3 regions of the Anaerolactibacter massiliensis genome follow, and region 1 is predicted to be linked to each of the others. Evidence: predicted binding sites of a transcription regulator. Region 1 holds the regulator's gene; each other region holds the start of a gene.
What was found. Region 1 encodes Rex, which represses fermentation and respiration genes when NADH is low (regulators of the CRP and FNR family bind a similar motif). Its sites were predicted from a motif close to GTGAANNNNTTCAC; they were not measured.
Positions count from the first base shown of each region.

Region 2: the regulator Rex is predicted to act here: its motif matches at 4,257-4,270, upstream of C7E00_RS01600 (acetyl-CoA C-acetyltransferase).
Region 3: the regulator Rex is predicted to act here: its motif matches at 5,184-5,197, upstream of fucO (lactaldehyde reductase).

Region 1 covers NZ_OLMH01000002.1:14,312-20,432, reverse strand. Annotated here, with positions in the region: gene C7E00_RS03580 (ABC-F family ATP-binding cassette domain-containing protein) at 1-1,162, opposite strand, end outside; gene C7E00_RS03575 (LicD family protein) at 1,173-2,003, opposite strand; gene asnS (asparagine--tRNA ligase) at 2,026-3,414, opposite strand; gene C7E00_RS03565 (redox-sensing transcriptional repressor Rex) at 3,444-4,067, opposite strand; gene tsaD (tRNA (adenosine(37)-N6)-threonylcarbamoyltransferase complex transferase subunit TsaD) at 4,137-5,153, opposite strand; gene rimI (ribosomal protein S18-alanine N-acetyltransferase) at 5,131-5,598, opposite strand; gene tsaB (tRNA (adenosine(37)-N6)-threonylcarbamoyltransferase complex dimerization subunit type 1 TsaB) at 5,595-6,121, opposite strand, start outside.
Region 2 covers NZ_OLMH01000001.1:316,637-322,757, reverse strand. Annotated here, with positions in the region: gene C7E00_RS01615 (acyl-CoA dehydrogenase) at 1-1,148, opposite strand, end outside; gene C7E00_RS01610 (3-hydroxyacyl-CoA dehydrogenase family protein) at 1,219-2,118, opposite strand; gene C7E00_RS01605 (enoyl-CoA hydratase-related protein) at 2,136-2,912, opposite strand; gene C7E00_RS01600 (acetyl-CoA C-acetyltransferase) at 2,917-4,116, opposite strand; gene C7E00_RS01595 (MetQ/NlpA family ABC transporter substrate-binding protein) at 4,714-5,604, opposite strand; gene C7E00_RS01590 (methionine ABC transporter permease) at 5,624-6,121, opposite strand, start outside.
Region 3 covers NZ_OLMH01000002.1:2,038,971-2,045,091, reverse strand. Annotated here, with positions in the region: gene C7E00_RS13255 (glycoside hydrolase family 2 protein) at 1-1,482, shown strand, start outside; gene hslO (Hsp33 family molecular chaperone HslO) at 1,479-2,372, shown strand; gene dusB (tRNA dihydrouridine synthase DusB) at 2,351-3,328, shown strand; gene C7E00_RS13240 (hypothetical protein) at 3,391-3,972, shown strand; gene fucO (lactaldehyde reductase) at 4,023-5,168, opposite strand; gene C7E00_RS13230 (TetR/AcrR family transcriptional regulator C-terminal domain-containing protein) at 5,274-5,831, opposite strand.

The DNA of each region.
Region 1 (6,121 bases):
ATCCCTTCTCAATCTGATGACCCCATAAGAACGAACCGCCAAGCGAAGGAATCAGTTCCATCAGCGTCTTCACGAACGTAGACTTGCCGCATCCATTCGGACCGATGATCGCAATGCGGTCGCCTCTGCGCATCGACATGGATACTTCGGTCAGCGGATGATCATAGCCGATCTTCAGATGATCTGTTTCCAGCACCTTCTCGCCGCCTTTGATCCGCGGAGTGAAGTGCGCATGGAACGTCTTCATATCTGCTTTCTGCACCGGATCAAGCTTTTCCATCCGATCCAGATACTTGATCTTCGACTGTGCAAACGATGCTTTGTTCTTCTTATAGCGGAACTTCTCAATCAGTTCCTGCAGACGCTGGATATCTTTCTGCTGACGCTCATACGCCTGTTCCTGGCGTTCCAGATTATTCTTCTTCTGCACGACAAACGAAGAATAGTTACCGACATAGCGGGTCATCTTCCCGTATTCCATGTCATAGACAACATCCGCCGTATGATCCAGAAACATCCGGTCATGAGAAACCATGACAACCGCTTTCGGGTAGTTCTTCACATAGCCTTCCAGCCACTCGATCGTCTCCATGTCGAGATGGTTCGTCGGCTCATCCAGAAGCAGGATATCCGGCTTGGAGAGAAGAAGCTTCACGAATGCGATTCTGGTCTTCTGCCCCCCGGAGAATTCGCCGATCTTCCGATGAATCTCCTCCGGCGCAAAGCCGAACTTCGTGAAGACCGTCATCATCTCGGATTCCCAGCTGTAGCCATTAACAGCCTCAAATTTTTCCTGCAGTTCTGCGTAGCGGGAAAGGAGTTTCTCGGAAGAATCTGTCTTCATCCGTTCTTCCAGATCATGCATCTCATGTTCCATGGCAAGAACAGGCTCAAAGACCGCCCGCAGTTCCTGATCAACCGTCAGATTGTCATCCGACAGCGGCTTCTGCGCAAGATACCCGATCGTGACCCCGTTCATTCTGGAAACCGTTCCGGAATCGAAATCCATCTCTCCGCACATGCAGCGAAGGAATGTAGTCTTTCCGCAGCCATTGCGGCCGACGATCGTCACCTTCTCAGTTCCCTTGATTTCAAACTGCACGTCCTCGAATACGGAATCCGCACCGAAGGACTTGCTTGCATGACTTACCTGATAAAGCACCTGATTCTCCTTACAATCTGATATCTACGATATGCTTTGCAAACCGCTTGTTCTCCGGCGGCAGCTGTCTCCAGCTCGGAGCGATCGCAGTATTGAGATATTCTTCCGGATGATGGGCAATCGGCAGTTCAGTGTCCTCAAACGGCACATACTGCGCCGGGAAAATATCATCATAGCGGAAGATGAACGGATGGAAAGGACTCTTCCAGACCCAGGTCAGATCAAAGCCGATATAGGGGCTGTGTTCTTTCTCGCACCGCTCGCTGTATGAAATCGCATTATGCATGATGAGGGATTTGATTCCCTTCGGATTCACATGGAAGACATTGTCCGCAATGATCTCAGGAACCATGAGCACGTCATTGGCCAGCCGGGGCGGCAGGTCCTTCCATTTATCGGTCGTGGCATAGTCCCAGACAAACACATCCAGAAATACACCATCGCAGCCATCATACCCTGTGCATCGATTGGACAGCAGGGAATTCACTTCTTTCAGATACGTTCCCTTCTTGCGGATCTTCATGCCCGGAATCAGCACGTTGAACCGCTTGTCCGTATACCAGCACTGAAATACATACTTGTCCGGACATTGTTCCTTCATGACCTCAATGAAGCGCATGAAATCACTGCGCATCATGAAAATATCCGCATCATCGTCCCACGGAATAAACCCCTTATGGCGAACCGCACCAAGCGCACTTCCGCCCGAAAGAAAATAGGGAATATCGTTCCTGCGGCAGAGCTCATCGATATCCTTCATCATCTCCAGAAGAACCATCTGGACATCATGAACTGTGATCTTTGTCCCATCCGGGTTCTGCTTCAGTACATATTCTTCCATTTTCCAAATATACTCCTGTTTCTCAGAACATCAGGTTGCGCGGCGTCCGTGCAAACGGAATCACGTCACGGATGTTCTCCATGCCGGTCACATACATGACAAAGCGCTCAAAGCCCAGACCGAACCCCGCATGCTTGCAGCCGCCGTACCGGCGAAGATCCAGATACCACTGATATCCATCCATCTTCATACCAAGTTCCTTCATGCGGTTTTCCAGCACATCGAGGCGCTCTTCTCTCTGGCTGCCGCCGACCAGCTCGCCGACACCCGGCACCAGCAGATCGCAGGCAGCAACCGTCTTGCCATCCTCATTCTGGCGCATGTAGAATGCTTTGATGTCTTTCGGATAATCCGTCAGGAACACCGGTCCCTGCACTACCTTATCGGTGATATACCGCTCATGCTCGGTCATGAGGTCCATGCCCCAGTGGATATCCTTATTTTCAAACTGCTCCGGATCTGCCTTCTTCAGAATCTCGATTGCTTCGGTATAAGGCATTCTGCGGAACTCGCTGTTCTTCACATGATCAAGACGCTCAATCAGACCCTTCTCAATGAATTCATTGAAGAACTTCATCTCTTCCGGACAGTTATCTTCCACATACTGGATGCAGAACTTCACCATGTCCTCGATGCAGTCCATATCATCTTCCAGATCAGCGAAAGCCATCTCCGGTTCAATCATCCAGAACTCAGCAAGATGGTTCGTCGTATTCGAATTCTCAGCCCGGAACGTTGGCCCGAACGTATACACATCGCGGAATGCCAGAGCAAACGCCTCAGCCTGCAGCTGACCGGAAACGGTCAGACTGGCATGCTTGCCGAAGAAGTCTTCGTCATACTTGCCATCGCTGCGGGTGGTAACCGTAAACGTCTCGCCGGCACCCTCAGCATCATTGCCGGTGATTTCCGGCGTATTGACATAGACAAATCCCTGGTCCTGGAAGAACTCATGAATAGCCATAGCCAGCGCGGAACGAACCCGGAATACCGCACTGAATGTATTGGTCCGCGGACGCAGATGACCGATCTCACGGAGATACTCAAACGAATGACGCTTCTTCTGAAGCGGATAAGTCTTGTCGCACTCTCCTTCCAGCACAATCTCCGTTGCCTGGATCTCGAACGGCTGCTTGTTATCCGGAGTAGCTACATACTTTCCGGTCACCGAAACAGCAGTGCCGGTCAGGTACTTTCCGACTTCTGCAAAATTCGCCAGCGACTGCTCATAGACGATCTGGGCATTCTTGAAATACGAACCGTCATTCAATGCCAGAAATCCGACATTCTTGCCAGCCCGGTTCGTTCTGACCCAGCCCTGCAGAAACACATATTCCACCTGGTCCTTCTCCAGCTGGGACCCTTCATTCGTCAGTTCATACAATTCCCTGACCGTCATTTCACTCAGCATAGTATTCTCCGATCTCTCCTTACTGCTGTTTATTTCTGCATGGAGTTTGCCTCAAAGACAAGCTCCTGAATCGACGACACGACATCGATCTGTTTCACATGTACATTTGCCGGCACTGTGAAATGGTCGCTCACAAAACTTACCAATCCCGTAATTCCGTTCTTCACGAGCAGATCAACCGTAGGCTGAACTTCCCGGGAAATCGTCAGAATTGCAATCCGGCATCCTTCCGGCTTCTTCTCTGCAATCTCATTCAGATTGTAGACCGGGACACCTGCGCCCTTCACATCTTCCGGCTTCAGATCAAAGGCACATACAATCTCACCGACCACATGGTTCCAGTGATTGTAGTTCAGAAGTGCCTTTCCGAGGTTTCCGCATCCGACCAGAATGATCTTCTCATCAAAGTTCATGCCGAGCTGATCGCTGAAGATCTGAATCAGATCATCAACCTTATAGCCATAACCCTGCTTCCCGAGATTCCCGAGAAAGCTGAAGTCTCTGCGGATCGTGGTAGATTCGATGCCGACATAATCGGCAAGTTCCCGGGACATGATGCGATCCACTCCGTCTGCCTTCAGACGGCGCAGGGCCTTCAGATATACCGGATAACGATGCAGTGTTGCCTTTGGTACTAGTTTATTGTTTTCCATATTTTTCACCTGGGTACAGTGTATCATAAACTAGTGAATGTGATAATATGAATAATCCTAACAAGATTATTAATTCTCTCCTGGCATCATCAGACCCGGATCTGCGGCGGCATCAAATCCGCCGAATGCTTTATGAAGGTACGCAGTATAACCCACCGCACCGATCATTGCCGCATTGTCCGTGCAGCATTTCAGAGGCGGAATGACCAGCTTCGTTTCCGGATAAGCCTTCATCTTGTCCGTCATCATGGAACGAAGACGGGAATTAGCCGCAACTCCGCCTGCCAGTACCAGCATCTTCGGCTTGAATTCCTTTACCGCTGCACATGTCTTATCCGTCATGGAATTCAGTGCAGTCTCCTGGAATGCATATGCCATATCAGCCGGATTAACTTCCTTGCCCTGCTTCTTCAGACGCTGATCCAGCTGCAGCACTGCGGTCTTGAGGCCGGAGAACGAGAAGTCATAAGGCTTAGCCGTCTTCGGCGTCGGCAGCACATAGTCCGGATCTGCCTTGCCGAGCTTAGCCAGCTTATCCATGACCGGTCCGCCCGGATAGCCGAGGCCCAGCACACGGGCAACCTTGTCATATGCTTCGCCGATCGCATCATCCATGGTTGTGCCGATGACCTTGAAGTCCCAGTCATTCGCCATCCATACAAGCTGCGTATGACCGCCCGAAACAACCAATGCCATTAACGGGAATTCCAGATCCGTCACGAACTGATTGGCAAAGATATGCCCGGTGATATGATGAATCGGAATCAGCGGCTTATGGAACTCCCAGGCAAGCGTCTTGGCAGCCTGCACGCCAACATGCAGAGAACCGATCAGACCAGGACCCTGGGTATAGGCAATCGCATCGATGTCATCCATCGTCACCCCAGCCTGCTTTACCGCCTCGCTGATAACTGCAGAAATATTCTCCACATGAATGCGGCTCGCTACTTCCGGAACGACCCCGCCATATAATGTATGCACATTGATCTGACTCGAAACAACATTGGAAAGGATCTCTTTCCCATCCCGGACTACCGCACATGCTGTCTCATCGCAGCTTGTCTCAATCCCTAATATCAGCGTCATCTTTCTGACCTCCAATCGGCTTCACCATGAGATACGCATCTTCGCCATTCTCGTAGTAGCCTTTTCTTATATTCACCTGAATAAACCCATGTTTCTCGTAGAGATGCCTTGCCTTAGCATTGCTTACGCGTACCTCCAGGGAAAACGTCTCGCAGCCCTGATCTGCCGCATCTTTCTCTGCATAGCTCAGCAATGCACTGCCGATGCCGCGATTCTGATATTCCGGATCCACTCCGATCGTCGCAACCTGAGCCTGCTCATATAGAATCCAGTAGTCAAGATACCCGACTACCCTTCCTTCTTCTTCATCGACAAGAAGAATTGCAAAGGGATTCTCATGCAGTTCATGCTCGAATTCCTTCCACGGCCACGGGCTGTCCGCAAACAGCACATTCTCCAGCTCGGCAATGCGATCAAGATCCTGGTCTTCAGCAGCTCGGATCATTGATGATGAGGCAGGTAGCTCTCACTGCTCTTCAGATATTCCGGCTTTACGAGATGCACATTCTCTGCATACTTCCACTGATCTTTCAGCGCCAGGAAATTCTCAGCAAGATCCGGAATATGGTCTTCTCTTCCTACCAAACTGCCATCGCCGATCACGGTTTCCGCTTCTAGGATCTCTGCCTTCACTTCTTCACAAGGCTTCGCTTCTACCGTACCGGAAAGAACCCCATATTCATAAACCGCTGTATAGACACGGCCTCCTCTTGCATCAAGGACGACGCGGGCTCTTGGCTCCATGCCAGCAAACAGCTGCAGCGTGCCAACCGTTGCGATCGGAAGATTCCGCATTGCACAGAATACCTTCGCCACTGTCATCGCAATCCGTACACCGGTATAGCTGCCAGGGCCTTCGCTGACCACGACCTGACCGATATCTTCCGGTTCCAGACCGGCTTCCTTCATCAGATCCATCAATCTCGGAAACAATTCTTCCGACTGCTTCTTCCAGCACTTTTCCTGGA
Region 2 (6,121 bases), on a different contig from region 1:
AGAAGCGCACCGGAAATCACCATTTCCTGGACTTCAGATGTTCCTTCATAGATCTCCGTGATCTTGGCATCACGCATCATGCGCTCTACTTCATAATCACGGATATAGCCATAGCCGCCCATCAGCTGCACGCAGCGAGTCGTGACATCCATTGCGGTTCTTGCCGCAGAAAGCTTTGCCATCGCTGCTTCTTCCGAGAAGCGATCCTTGGTCGCTTTCGCTTCCGCAGCGCGGTAAACCAGAAGCTTGGAAGCTTCGATCTCCGTTGCAAGATCGGCCAGAACAAACTGCGTATTCTGGAACATAGACAGAGGTCTGCCGAACTGCTTTCTGGTCTTCACATAAGCAAGCGTGCGATCGAATGCGCCTTCGGCCAGACCAAGCGCCTGGGCAGCGATTCCGATTCTGCCGCCATCCAGCGTATGCATCGCCAGAGGGAATCCTTTGCCCTGCTGACCAAGCAGGTTTTCCTTCGGAATTCTGCAGTTCTGGAAAATCAGTTCATAGGTTGCCGAACCGCGGATGCCCATCTTCTTCTCCTTGGTTCCGAACGTGAAGCCAGGCGTTCCCTTCTCGACGATGAAGGCAGAGAAGAGCTTCTTCTTTCTGCCCTTGGCATCTGTGACAATGTCGGTATAGGCAATGATGATATAGACATCTGCCTCTTTGCCATTCGTGATGAAGCACTTGGAACCATTCAGCACCCAGCTGTCGCCATCGAGCACGGCTCTGGTCTGAACCCCCTGAGCATCCGTTCCTGCACCTGGTTCAGTCAGGCCGAATGCGCCGAGCTTTTCGCCCTTCGCAAGCGGAACCAGGTACTTCTGCTTCTGTGCTTCCGTACCGAACTGGGCAATCGGATCTGCACAAAGCGATGTATGCGCAGACAGTGCTACTGCAGTCGTGCCGCATACTTTTGCCAGCTCTTCCACACACATCACATACGTCAGCGGGTCACATCCCTGACCCCCGTACTTCCGATCAAACGGAATTCCGAGGAATCCGTACTTTGCCATCTTCTCGATATTCTCGCGCGGGAACCGTTCTTCTTCATCCACTTCAATTGCATGAGGTTTTACTTCGTTCTCCGCAAACTGCTGAAACAGTCTGCGCGCCATCTCATGTTTCTGATCCAGCTGAAAATCCATTGCTATGACCTCCGTCTTCTATTCTATTCAACCGAAAGCGCCGGCAGACCATTCCGGCGCTTTCAGAGTATTATTTAGCAGCTTCTGCCGCAGGCTTCTTCTGGTCGACTGCGACTTTTCCGCCATCTGCGTAATTGTAGAACCCAATTCCGCTCTTTACGCCAAGATGGCCTGCACGCACCATTTTCTTCAGCAGCTGAGCCGGGCGATACTTGGAATCTCCGCTCTCGGTATACAGCACATTCATGATGGCAAGGACAACATCCAGGCCGATATAATCCGCCAGTTCCAGCGGTCCCATCGGATGGTTGCAGCCAAGCTTCATTGCCGTATCAATTCCGGTGATGTCCGCAATGCCATCTGAATAGACCTGAATACCTTCGTTGATCATCGGGATCAGGATCCGGTTGACCACGAAGCCGGCACTCTCTTCGACCTGTACCGGAGTCTTGCCGAGCAGTCCGGCAATCTCAATGATCTTCTGAACTGTTTCTTCCGGAGTATTCAGACCGGCGATGACTTCCACCAGCTTCATGACCGGAGCCGGATTGAAGAAGTGCATGCCGACGACCGGCTTCTTGAGACCTGCGCCGATTTCCGTGATGGAAAGCGAGGACGTATTCGTCGCATAGATGCAGTCCGGATTTCTGACAACTTCATTCTGCATATGCTTGAAGAGCTTCTTCTTCAGCTCCATGTTCTCGATGACTGCTTCCACAACGAGATCCGGATCCACTGCGATTTCATCTGTACCAGTCTGGATCTTGGCAAGAATGTTTCCTGCCTCTTCCTGGGTCATCTTCCCCTTGGAGATTCTCTTCGAAAAAGCACTGACAATCCGATTCAGTCCGGACTCTGCATATTCCACTTCCAGATCACAGAGATATACTTTGTCTACTTCCGGGCACTGTGCAAATGTCTGAGCAATACCCCGGCCCATCGTGCCGGCTCCGATTACTGCTACCTTCATATCATCTCATCCTCTTTTCAGTTATTCGTGAATGTCTTTTCTCTGCGCTTTTCCAGGAATGCGTTCATGCCTTCCTTCTGATCATGTGTTGTGAAGCATGCACCGAAGCGCTTCTCTTCCAGAGCTGTCGCTTCATCCATGCCAAGCTCCAGACCTTCGTTGATATCTGCCTTTGCATAACGCACTGCAATCGGAGCATTCGCCGCAACCTGACCAGCAAGCTTTCCAGTTTCCGCTAACAGATCCGCAAGCGGAACAACCTTGTTCACAAGTCCGATCCGCAACGCTTCGTCAGCTTTGATATTGCGCGCCGTATAGATCATCTGCTTCGCATAGCCAGGACCGATCAGTCTGGCCAGCCGCTGCGTTCCGCCGAATCCCGGCGTGATTCCAAGTCCTGTCTCAGGCTGTCCGAATACTGCATTTTCTGAAGCAATCCGGAAGTCGCAGGACATTGCCAGCTCGCAGCCGCCGCCTAATGCATAGCCATTGACTGCTGCAATCACCGGAATCGGGAACGTCTCGATCCTTCGGAACAGATCATTTCCTTTTTTCGAAAATGCTTTTCCTTCTTCTTCGTTCAGAGAGCTCATCTCCCCGATATCCGCACCGGCAACAAATGATTTTTCTCCGGTGCCGGTGATGATCAGGCAGCGGATCACGCTCTGATCAACCTGATCCAGTGCTCTGCTCAGATCTTCAAGCACTTCGGAATTCAATGCATTCAGTGCCTGGGGACGATTCACAGCAATCGTTCCGACCGCACCTTCTGCTGTATACGTCACGAATGACATGTTCTCAGTCCTCGCGTTCTACCACCGTTGCGCAGCCCATGCCGCCGCCGATGCAAAGTGTTGCAAGACCGCGATGTGCATTGCGCTGCTGCATTGCATACAGAAGCGTAACGAGAATTCTTGCACCGGAAGCTCCGACCGGATGGCCTAATGCAATAGCACCGCCATTCACATTCAGCTTTGCCGGATCGAACTTCAGTTCCTTCGCAACTGCTACACTCTGTGCTGCAAATGCTTCATTTGCTTCATAGAGATCGAAGTCATCAATCGTCAGGCCAGTCTTCGCAAGAACTTTCTTCGTTGCGGCAACCGGGCCGACACCCATGATGGAAGGATCTACGCCGCCAAGACCGCCGGCAACCCAGGTTGCCATCGGCTTCACGCCAAGTTCCTTTGCCTTTTCCTCAGACATCACGACCAGAGCTGCAGCACCATCATTGATCCCTGACGCATTGCCGGCAGTGACAACACCGCCCTGCTTGCCAGAGCAGCACTTCAGCTTTGCAAGAACTTCCGGTGTCTGGCCTTCACGAGGTCCCTCATCCGTATCCACGGTGACGATGCCTTTCTTTTTGCCAAGATTCACTTCGATCGGAACAATCTCATCCTTGAATCTGCCATGATCTCTTGCATCGCAAGCCTTGTTCTGGGAATGAGCAGAGAACTCATCAAGCTCTTCTCTTGTCAGATGCCACTGCTCCGCAACATTCTCAGCAGTGATCATCATGTGATAATCTCCAAATGCATCCCATAATGCATCATGCACCATGGCATCTACGAGACCATCCTTCGGCGTGTTCATCCGATATCCGAATCTTGCATGCGGCAGCAGGTACGGACCATTGCTCATGGATTCCATGCCGCCGGCTACTACCACATCCGCATCGCCTGCCAGAATCATTTCTGCAGCCATATTCACGCAATCAAGACCTGATCCGCATACCACGTTCACAGTAACTGCCGGGCAGGTAACCGGAAGACCTGCTTTGATGGAAGCCTGCCGGGCAGGATTCTGTCCCAGACCTGCCTGGATGACATTGCCCATATATACATGATCCACCTGCTCAGGCTTCAGCCCGGCACGCTTCACTGCTTCTCTGATTACTGCTGCTCCGAGATCCACTGCCGGGACCGTGCTCAGTTCGCCGCCCATCTTGCCGATCGCTGTTCTGCATGCACTTGCAATTACGATTTTCTTTGCCATCTGCTCATCCTTCTCTTTCATTTTTACTTTGTGATGTATTTCACAGTGATTACCTTACCACTCCGGAATCCGGAATCAAGAGCAAATTGTTAAAGAAATCACATGTAACCGCTATCATTCAAATTTTCTGTTTTTAGCTTGTGAATTAATTCATTTTATGTTTTTCTGAAGCGCTTACATTTAACAAGCGAAATTTTTGCTATCCTTTGACAGATCATGCTTATCTGACAATATTCATGTGCAAATACGCGTAGATAATGGTCTTATTTCAGCTCTTATGAAAAATAAAAATTCTCCGATCATAATCTATGAACCCGTTTCTACGTGCCTGTCATTTCAAGCATCATGAAATACTCATTCTTTTTTTGAATTACTGTCTTCTGACCATTCCATCATTTCTGCCAGAGATTTCATCCGAAATAGCTCTTTTTCAAAGTGCAGAATGTGCAGATATGACGATCCTATGAAGACCTCTAAAGAGATGAGACCCGGATGATTCCGATCATCGTTCCGGGCTTCCTGCCGAAAAGAAAAAAAAGCAGAAATCCTTCCGTTTCCGGAAGAACTTCTGCAGATTCAGATTCTGATCAGACAATCTTATTCTGCTGGAATGACAGAACCATCTGTCCAGGTTTCCCTGATGAAGTTCTTGATATCATCAGAGGTCAAAACTTCTGCCAGTGCCTTGATTCTAGGATCATCCTTAAGTTCTGTACGGGTGACCAGGATATTCACATAAGGGTTGGAAGCATCTGCCTGTTCAAGCAGCAGTGCATCCTGAGACGGCTTGAGGCCTGCAGCGATTGCATAGTTCCCATTGATGGCAACGAGATCTGCCTGGTCATCATCCAGGGTATTGGTCAGCTGCTCCGGGTTCACCTCAATTGAGAAATCAAAGTTATGAGGATTGTCAACGATGTCTTCCTTCGTTGCGGTCAGTTCATCTACGCCATCTTTCAGTGTGATGAGCCCTGCCTTTGCAAGGATAGAAAGAATACGGCCATGGTCTGCAACTGAATTGGAAGTGACGATATGCGCACCATCAGGGAGTTCATCCAGTGAGCTGTACTTCTTCGAATAGAAACCGAACGGTTCAATCTCTACTCCTGCAACATTGACCAGATCATAACCATTCTCTGCAACTTCGTTATCAAAGAACGGTACATGCTGGAAGAAGTTCGCATCCGCATCGCCATCATTCACTGCTCTGTTCGGAGTGTAGTAATCTTCGGTTTCAATGATATTGAGCTTGATATTGTACTTTTCCTGCAGAATCGGTGCTGCTGCATTCAGAATGACTTCATGCGGGTTTGCAGTAGCGATGACGGAGAGAGTCTGCGGCTCAGCTGAAGCGGCTGCTGAAGCTGCTGCTGAGGCAGAAGCAGCTGCTGGTGCGGAACTAGCTGCAGTGCTGCTGCTTCCGCATGCAGCAAGCGACAATGCGAGAATTGCGGAGGAGATGATTCGTGTGAACTTTCCTGTTTTCATTTTCTTTCCCTTTCCTGTTTTATCGTTTATCGATTTTCTTTACGACCGCATCGCCGATCCACTGGATCACGAATACGATCAGGACAATAATCACCGTGGAACTGTAGAGGATGGCGTCGTTCCGTCTTGCAAAGCCATACATATATGCAAGATTTCCGAGGCCGCCAGCGCCGATCGCACCGGCCATAGCTGTGTATCCCACCAGAGAGATTCCGGTTACTGCAATCCCTGAGACGATTGCAGGCATGGATTCCGGAAGAAGCACTTTGAAGATAATCTGAGCATTGGTAGCCCCCATGGACTTTGCCGCTTCAATCGTTCCTTTATCCACATCCTGGAACGCGATCACGCACATTCGCGCAAAGAATGGCGTGCTTGCAAATATCAGCGGCGGCAATGCCGCTTTTGCGCCAAGCATGGTTCCCACCAGAGCCCTGGTCAGAGGAATGAGGAGGATCAGCAGAATCAGAAACGGAATGGCTCTCAGAACATTCACGATGATATCGACGATACGATT
Region 3 (6,121 bases), 2.0 Mb from region 1:
TCGTTTGCCTACCAGCCGACGACGGATCGGACAATTCTGAACTTTGAAGCGGTGGATCAGTGCTGCCGGGTATGGGTGAATGGAGTAGAGGCTGGTGCTCATGAAGGCGGCTATGCGCCGTTTTCATTTGATATCAGCGGCATGATCAAAGAGAAGAACGAAATCCTGGTCCGGGTGACTGATGACAGTGATCAGGGAATCTATGCATATGGCAAGCAGAAACTTGTTCATGGCGGGATCTGGTATCGGCCGATGAGCGGCATCTATCAGACGGTATGGCTCGAGGATCTTCCTGCACATGCAGTAGAAGATCTGAAGATCACGCCGGATTTTGATCATTCAAGGGTATATCTCCGCATGGCGGGAACCTTCACGCAGGCTGTGATCACGGTGTTTGCGGATGGGGAGCTCGTGCATCGGGGTATCACCTCAGGCAAGGATTATACGATTCCGCTGGAAAGCGTCCATCCCTGGTCGCCAGAGGATCCGTTTCTGTATCAGCTTTTTATCCAGACGGAAGATGAGACGATCAAGAGCTACTTCGCAATGCGGAAATTCAGCAGCGGCAGAGATTCGCATGGAAAGATCCGGTTTCTGCTGAATGGAAAGCCTGCGTTTATAAGCGGAGTTCTGGATCAGGGATATACCCCGGATGGATGGATGACATATCCTTCGGAAGACATGATGCGCTATGAGCTCACCAAGCTGAAAGAGATGGGCTTCAATATGGTGCGCAAGCATATCAAGGTGGAGTGCCGCAGGTGGTATTCGCTGTGCGATCAGCTCGGACTTCTGGTCATGCAGGACATGCCCAGCGGAGGCAGCCCGTATTCGTTCTGGCTGACGGGAATTCTGCCGACGCTTGGAATCCGCAGGATCCATGACAATCAGTATGCGAAGTTCGGCCGCGCAGACGAAGCGAGCCGGAAGGCGTATTATCTGGAACTGGATCAGATGCTTGATACGCTGTACAATTACCCCTGCATCTTTGCGTGGGTTCCGTTCAATGAGGGCTGGGGCCAGTTTGACAGCTGCGCGGCATCGGAATATATCCGCGACTATGATTCGACGAGGCTGATCGACAGCGCCAGCGGCTGGCATGATCAGGGAGTCGGAGACTTCAATAGCAGGCATTGCTATTTCTATCGGTTCCATGAGCCGAAAGAGGATGGGAGAATTGCGCTTCTGAGTGAGTTCGGAGGTCTGATGTATCTGGAATACGGGCACAGTGAAGTGGATTCTCTGCATGGACTCTATCGGAAGTACCGGAACAAGCTGAAGCTCAATGAGGCGGTATTTCGTCTTTATGAGAAGAATGTTCTGAGGAATATTCCGAAGGGACTGTCGGGGTGTGTCTTCACGCAGGTGGCTGATGTCGAAGAGGAGTGCAATGGCTTGTTCACAGCAGACCGCAGGGTGATCAAGATTGATGCGCGGAGAATGCGCAAGATGAATCAGCGGTGTATCAGGAGTGTGAAATGATGAAAGATGAAATTGTGATTGCTGAGGCTTTGAATGGCCAGGTGAGAATACATGCGGCAAGAACGACTGCAATGGTAAAAGAGGCAGCCGAAGTGCATCACTGCTGGCCGACGAGTGCGGCAGCACTGGGCAGGACGATGACGGTAACGGCATTGATGGCAAGTGATCTCAAAGACCCTGAGGAACATGTGGTCGTGACGATTGACGGCAAAGGACCGGCAGGAAAGATCAGCGTGCAGGCTGATGGGGCTGGCAATGTGCGCGGCATGATCGGGAATCCGGAAGTATACCTGAGCAGAGCGGATGGGCATCTTGATGTCGGCAAGGCCGTCGGAATCGATGGAACCTTATCCGTTTCCAGAGATATGGGGCTGAAGGAGCCGTTTACCGGCGTTGTGGCATTGCAGACGGGCGAGATCGGAGATGATTTTGCATATTATCTGGTGCGCAGCGAGCAGACGCCGTCGGTGGTTGCCGTCGGAGTTCTGGTCGGTACGGATACGAAGGTGAAGACGGCTGGCGGAATGATCATCCAGCTGCTTCCGGATGCGTCGGAAGAGACGATTGAAGCGGTGGAACAGGTAACAAAGACCATGAAGCCGATGACGGAATATATGGATGAAGGAATCGAAGTCGAAGATCTGATCCGGCTTCTGTTTCCGGATGCGGCGATTCTTGAACATAAGCCGGTGCAGTGGCATTGCGGGTGTTCCAAAGAGTATTATGGGGAGCTTCTGCTGACGCTGCATGAGAAGGATCTGAAGGACATGATGGAAGAAGATCATGGGGCAGAGATCACCTGTTCGTATTGCGAGAAGCAGTATCGTTACAGTGAAGAAGAACTGAAGCAGCTCCTGGAGAAGAAGCAGTGTGGAAAATCGGCAGCGTAGAGATTGAGAGCCAGGTCGTTGCGGCGCCGCTTGCTGGAATTTCGAACCCAGTCTACCGGCAGCTTTGCCATTCGTATGGAGCCGGGCTGGTGGTCAGTGAGATGATCAGCGATAAAGCTCTGCATTTCCGCAATCAGCGGACGTTTGATATGTGCCGCACGGTGCCTGGAGAACATCCGGTGAGTCTGCAGTTATTCGGAGGAGATCCGGAGACGATGGCAGAAGCTGCCAGGTATCTGGATGAGCACACAGACTGCGATGTGATTGATATCAATATGGGATGCCCGGTGACGAAAGTGCTGAAAGCACATGCGGGCAGCTGGCTCATGGCAAATCCGGATCTTGCAGTGGAAGTTGCAAAAGCAGTGGTTTCCAATACGAAGAAGCCGGTGACGGTGAAGATGCGGGCTGGCTGGGATCAGAATCATATCAATTGCCCAGATCTGGCAATGAGACTGGAGCAGGCAGGAGTTTCGGCGATTGCCGTGCATGGCCGCACCAAGAGCCAGTATTATTCCGGCAATGCTGATCTCTCGTATATCCGCATGGTGAAAGAGGCAGTATCGATTCCGGTGATCGGCAATGGCGATATCCGTTCCGTCAGCGATGCAAAGCGCATGCTGGAAGAAACGAGATGCGATGCGGTGATGATTGGAAGAGGACTGCTCGGAAAGCCATATCTCATCGAAGAACTGAATCGGGGATTAAGAGGAGAACCATACAAAGAACCTTCGTATGAAGCAAGACTGGATCTGTGCCTGGATTATGCAGAGAAGCTGTGCGCGTATGAAGGAGAGCATACCGCTATCAGCATGATGCGGGGCATGGCTGCCTGGTATGTGGCGGGCATGCCGTATTCTGCCGAGTGCAAGGCAAAGCTTTCCGGCATGAATTCTCTGGCCGAGATGAGAGAGATCATATCTGCCTATCGCCTGAGGCTGAATCAGAAAGAGTAATCATGCATGCAGACTGCAGGGAAACAAACCCTGCAGTTTTGATATCTGCTATGATGAGTGACATGAGAAGAAGAAGGATCAGAAAGCCTACTCCGGTATTCTGGATGATTGCAGTTCTGGCAGTGATTCTGACGGCAATATTCGTGCAGAGATCACCGACGGATCCGGATCAGTACAGTCACTATGTGCGCAGGCTCAGCTATGAGGAGATTGCACCATGTTCGGATAGCCCTCTGAAGACCTATATGGACTACCGGACGATCACGGATGAGACTTCTGATCAGTACCGCTATATCCGGGAGTATATGAAGATAGATCGGAAGACCGGTCTTCTTTATGACGCGGATGGATTTCTCGGCGTGGCTCTTGGCTATTCGTTCGGATCCATCGGAACCAGGTTTTATTTCGTGCTGGATACCGGAATCATTCTGCCGGTCGTGAAAGTGGAAGAAAAAGATCCGGCAGATGCGCCGGATGGGTGCAGGGTGGAACTGAATGGCTCTGTGCTGGAGTTTGTGATTGATGCAGAGCGGGCTGGTGCGTATTTCGGCGTGGCAAGCAATGGCATGGTGCTGCAAGGCAACTTCAATAATGATTCCAGGTTTGAAGGATCGATTCAGGAAATCGATCGGGTGACAGAGTAAGAAAAGACTCGCGGCATCCGGAGATGTCACGAGTCTGATCTTCTGTTCAGTTACATCAGCTTGCGGAACATTTCGATGACCTGTTCCTTGGTTGCTTCACGAGGGTTGCCCGGATAGCATGCATCATTGAGAGCATCTTTGGCGAGCTGATCCAGATCTTCTTCGCGGATCTTCTCGTTCTTTTCCGGAATGCCTACATCCTTGGAGAGCTGCTTGACTGCATTGATCGCAGCGTCTCTGTATTCTTCCTGGCTCATCTCATCGACGCCTTTGACGCCCATGGCACGGGCAATTTCACGATACTTTTCACCCGTATAGTCGCGGTTGAATTCCATCGTGATCGGCAGGAACATTGCGCAGGCAACTCCATGCGGCGTGTCGTAGTGAGCACTGAGCGTATGTGCCATGGAGTGGTCAATGCCGAGACCTACATTGGAGAATCCCATGCCGGCAATATACTGGCCGAGGGCCATGCCTTCGCGTCCCTTCGGATCATTGGCAACTGCAGCTCTGAGATTCTCGGAGATCAGACGGATTGCCTCAAGGTGGAACATGTCAGTCATCTCCCAGGCAGCCTTCGTAGTGTAGCCTTCGATGGCATGAGTCAGTGCATCCATGCCGGTGGAAGCGGTCAGTCCCTTCGGCATCGAGGACATCATATCCGGATCGACGACTGCGATGATCGGCATATCATGCGTATCGACGCAGACAAACTTGCGCTGCTTCTCGACATCGGTGATGACGTAGTTGATCGTGACTTCGGCAGCAGTGCCGGCAGTGGTCGGAACGGCGATGATCGGAACGCTCGGGTTCTTCGTCGGAGCAACGCCTTCCAGAGAACGGACATCTGCGAACTCCGGGTTTGCGATGATGATGCCGATAGCCTTGGAAGTATCCATGGAAGAACCGCCGCCGATTGCGAGAATGTAATCTGCACCGGAATCCTTGAATGCCTGAACCCCATGCTGGACATTCTCGATGGTCGGGTTCGGTTTGATATCGGAATAGACTTCATACGGAAGACCTGCTTCGTCGAGGAGTTTCGTTACTTTGTCAGTCACATGGAACTTGACGAGATCCGGGTCAGAAGCGACGAATGCTTTTTTGAAGCCTCTGCTTTTGACTTCAGTCACAATCTCTTTGATCGCGCCGAAGCCATGGTAAGAAGTGCCATTCAGTGAAATACGATTTGCCATTATTTTCTCCTTCTCGTGAACGAATTCACGTTACATGATCAGTGTAGCAGGGAAAGAGAAAAGAAAAGCGTTACACTTCATGACTTGTGTAACACTTTCACAAATTTATTCGAATACATGGAGTTTCGTAAACAGGCGGTACAGTTTCGGCGGCATGGCATCGATCATCAGATCAGCCAGCTCTTCCGGAGAAGTCTTCATACCTGACAGGACCCACTGACTTGTCTTGTATACACTTGCCTGACAGTACATTTCCAGCAGTTCCCGGATTTCTGAATCCGGATCATGTCCGGTCTTTTCGCGGATCAGATTGCAGTAGAATGCCGTGATGCGCTCGAAGTCATGATTCTTCAGGTTGTTCTGGGTATCAGTGCGGAAGGCATTGGTGAAAAAGATCTGTTCCTGGCGGATGTACCGGAACTTCTTCACGAGACCTTCATGCAGGGTCTTTCCGCTGCCCATCTGATCAAAGGACAATGCAAGCAGCTGATCGAAGTACTGATTGGCAAGATCATACTTGTCCAGGAAGCTGCGGTAGAAGGTCTGCCTGGAAACCCCGGCAGCGTCAGAGATTTCCCTGACTGTGATGTCTTCCAGCTGCTTATGGCGCATGCATTCCTTGAGTCCTTCAATTAACTGATTCTTCGTTGCTTCATTTCTCATCGGTTTAATGGTAGCAGAAAAGGAATGACTGGGTAAATGGATCATTGCAGGAACTGATCCAGTCAGAAGCATCGTAAAAACTCAGAATGTCGTGAACACCTTTTTGATTCTGTTCTTTTCTCATAACATAAACAAGTTCTGCAAGGGTCAATGCTGAAACATATCCTTCCGTTTCACTTGTTTCTCAGAGTGACTTTTTGGAGACTTTCATTTTGAATTGTCAAAAGCTTTCCCTGCATGAAATTCTTAATAATATTGCATGCAAGCATGATGAATTGATTCTTATTGAG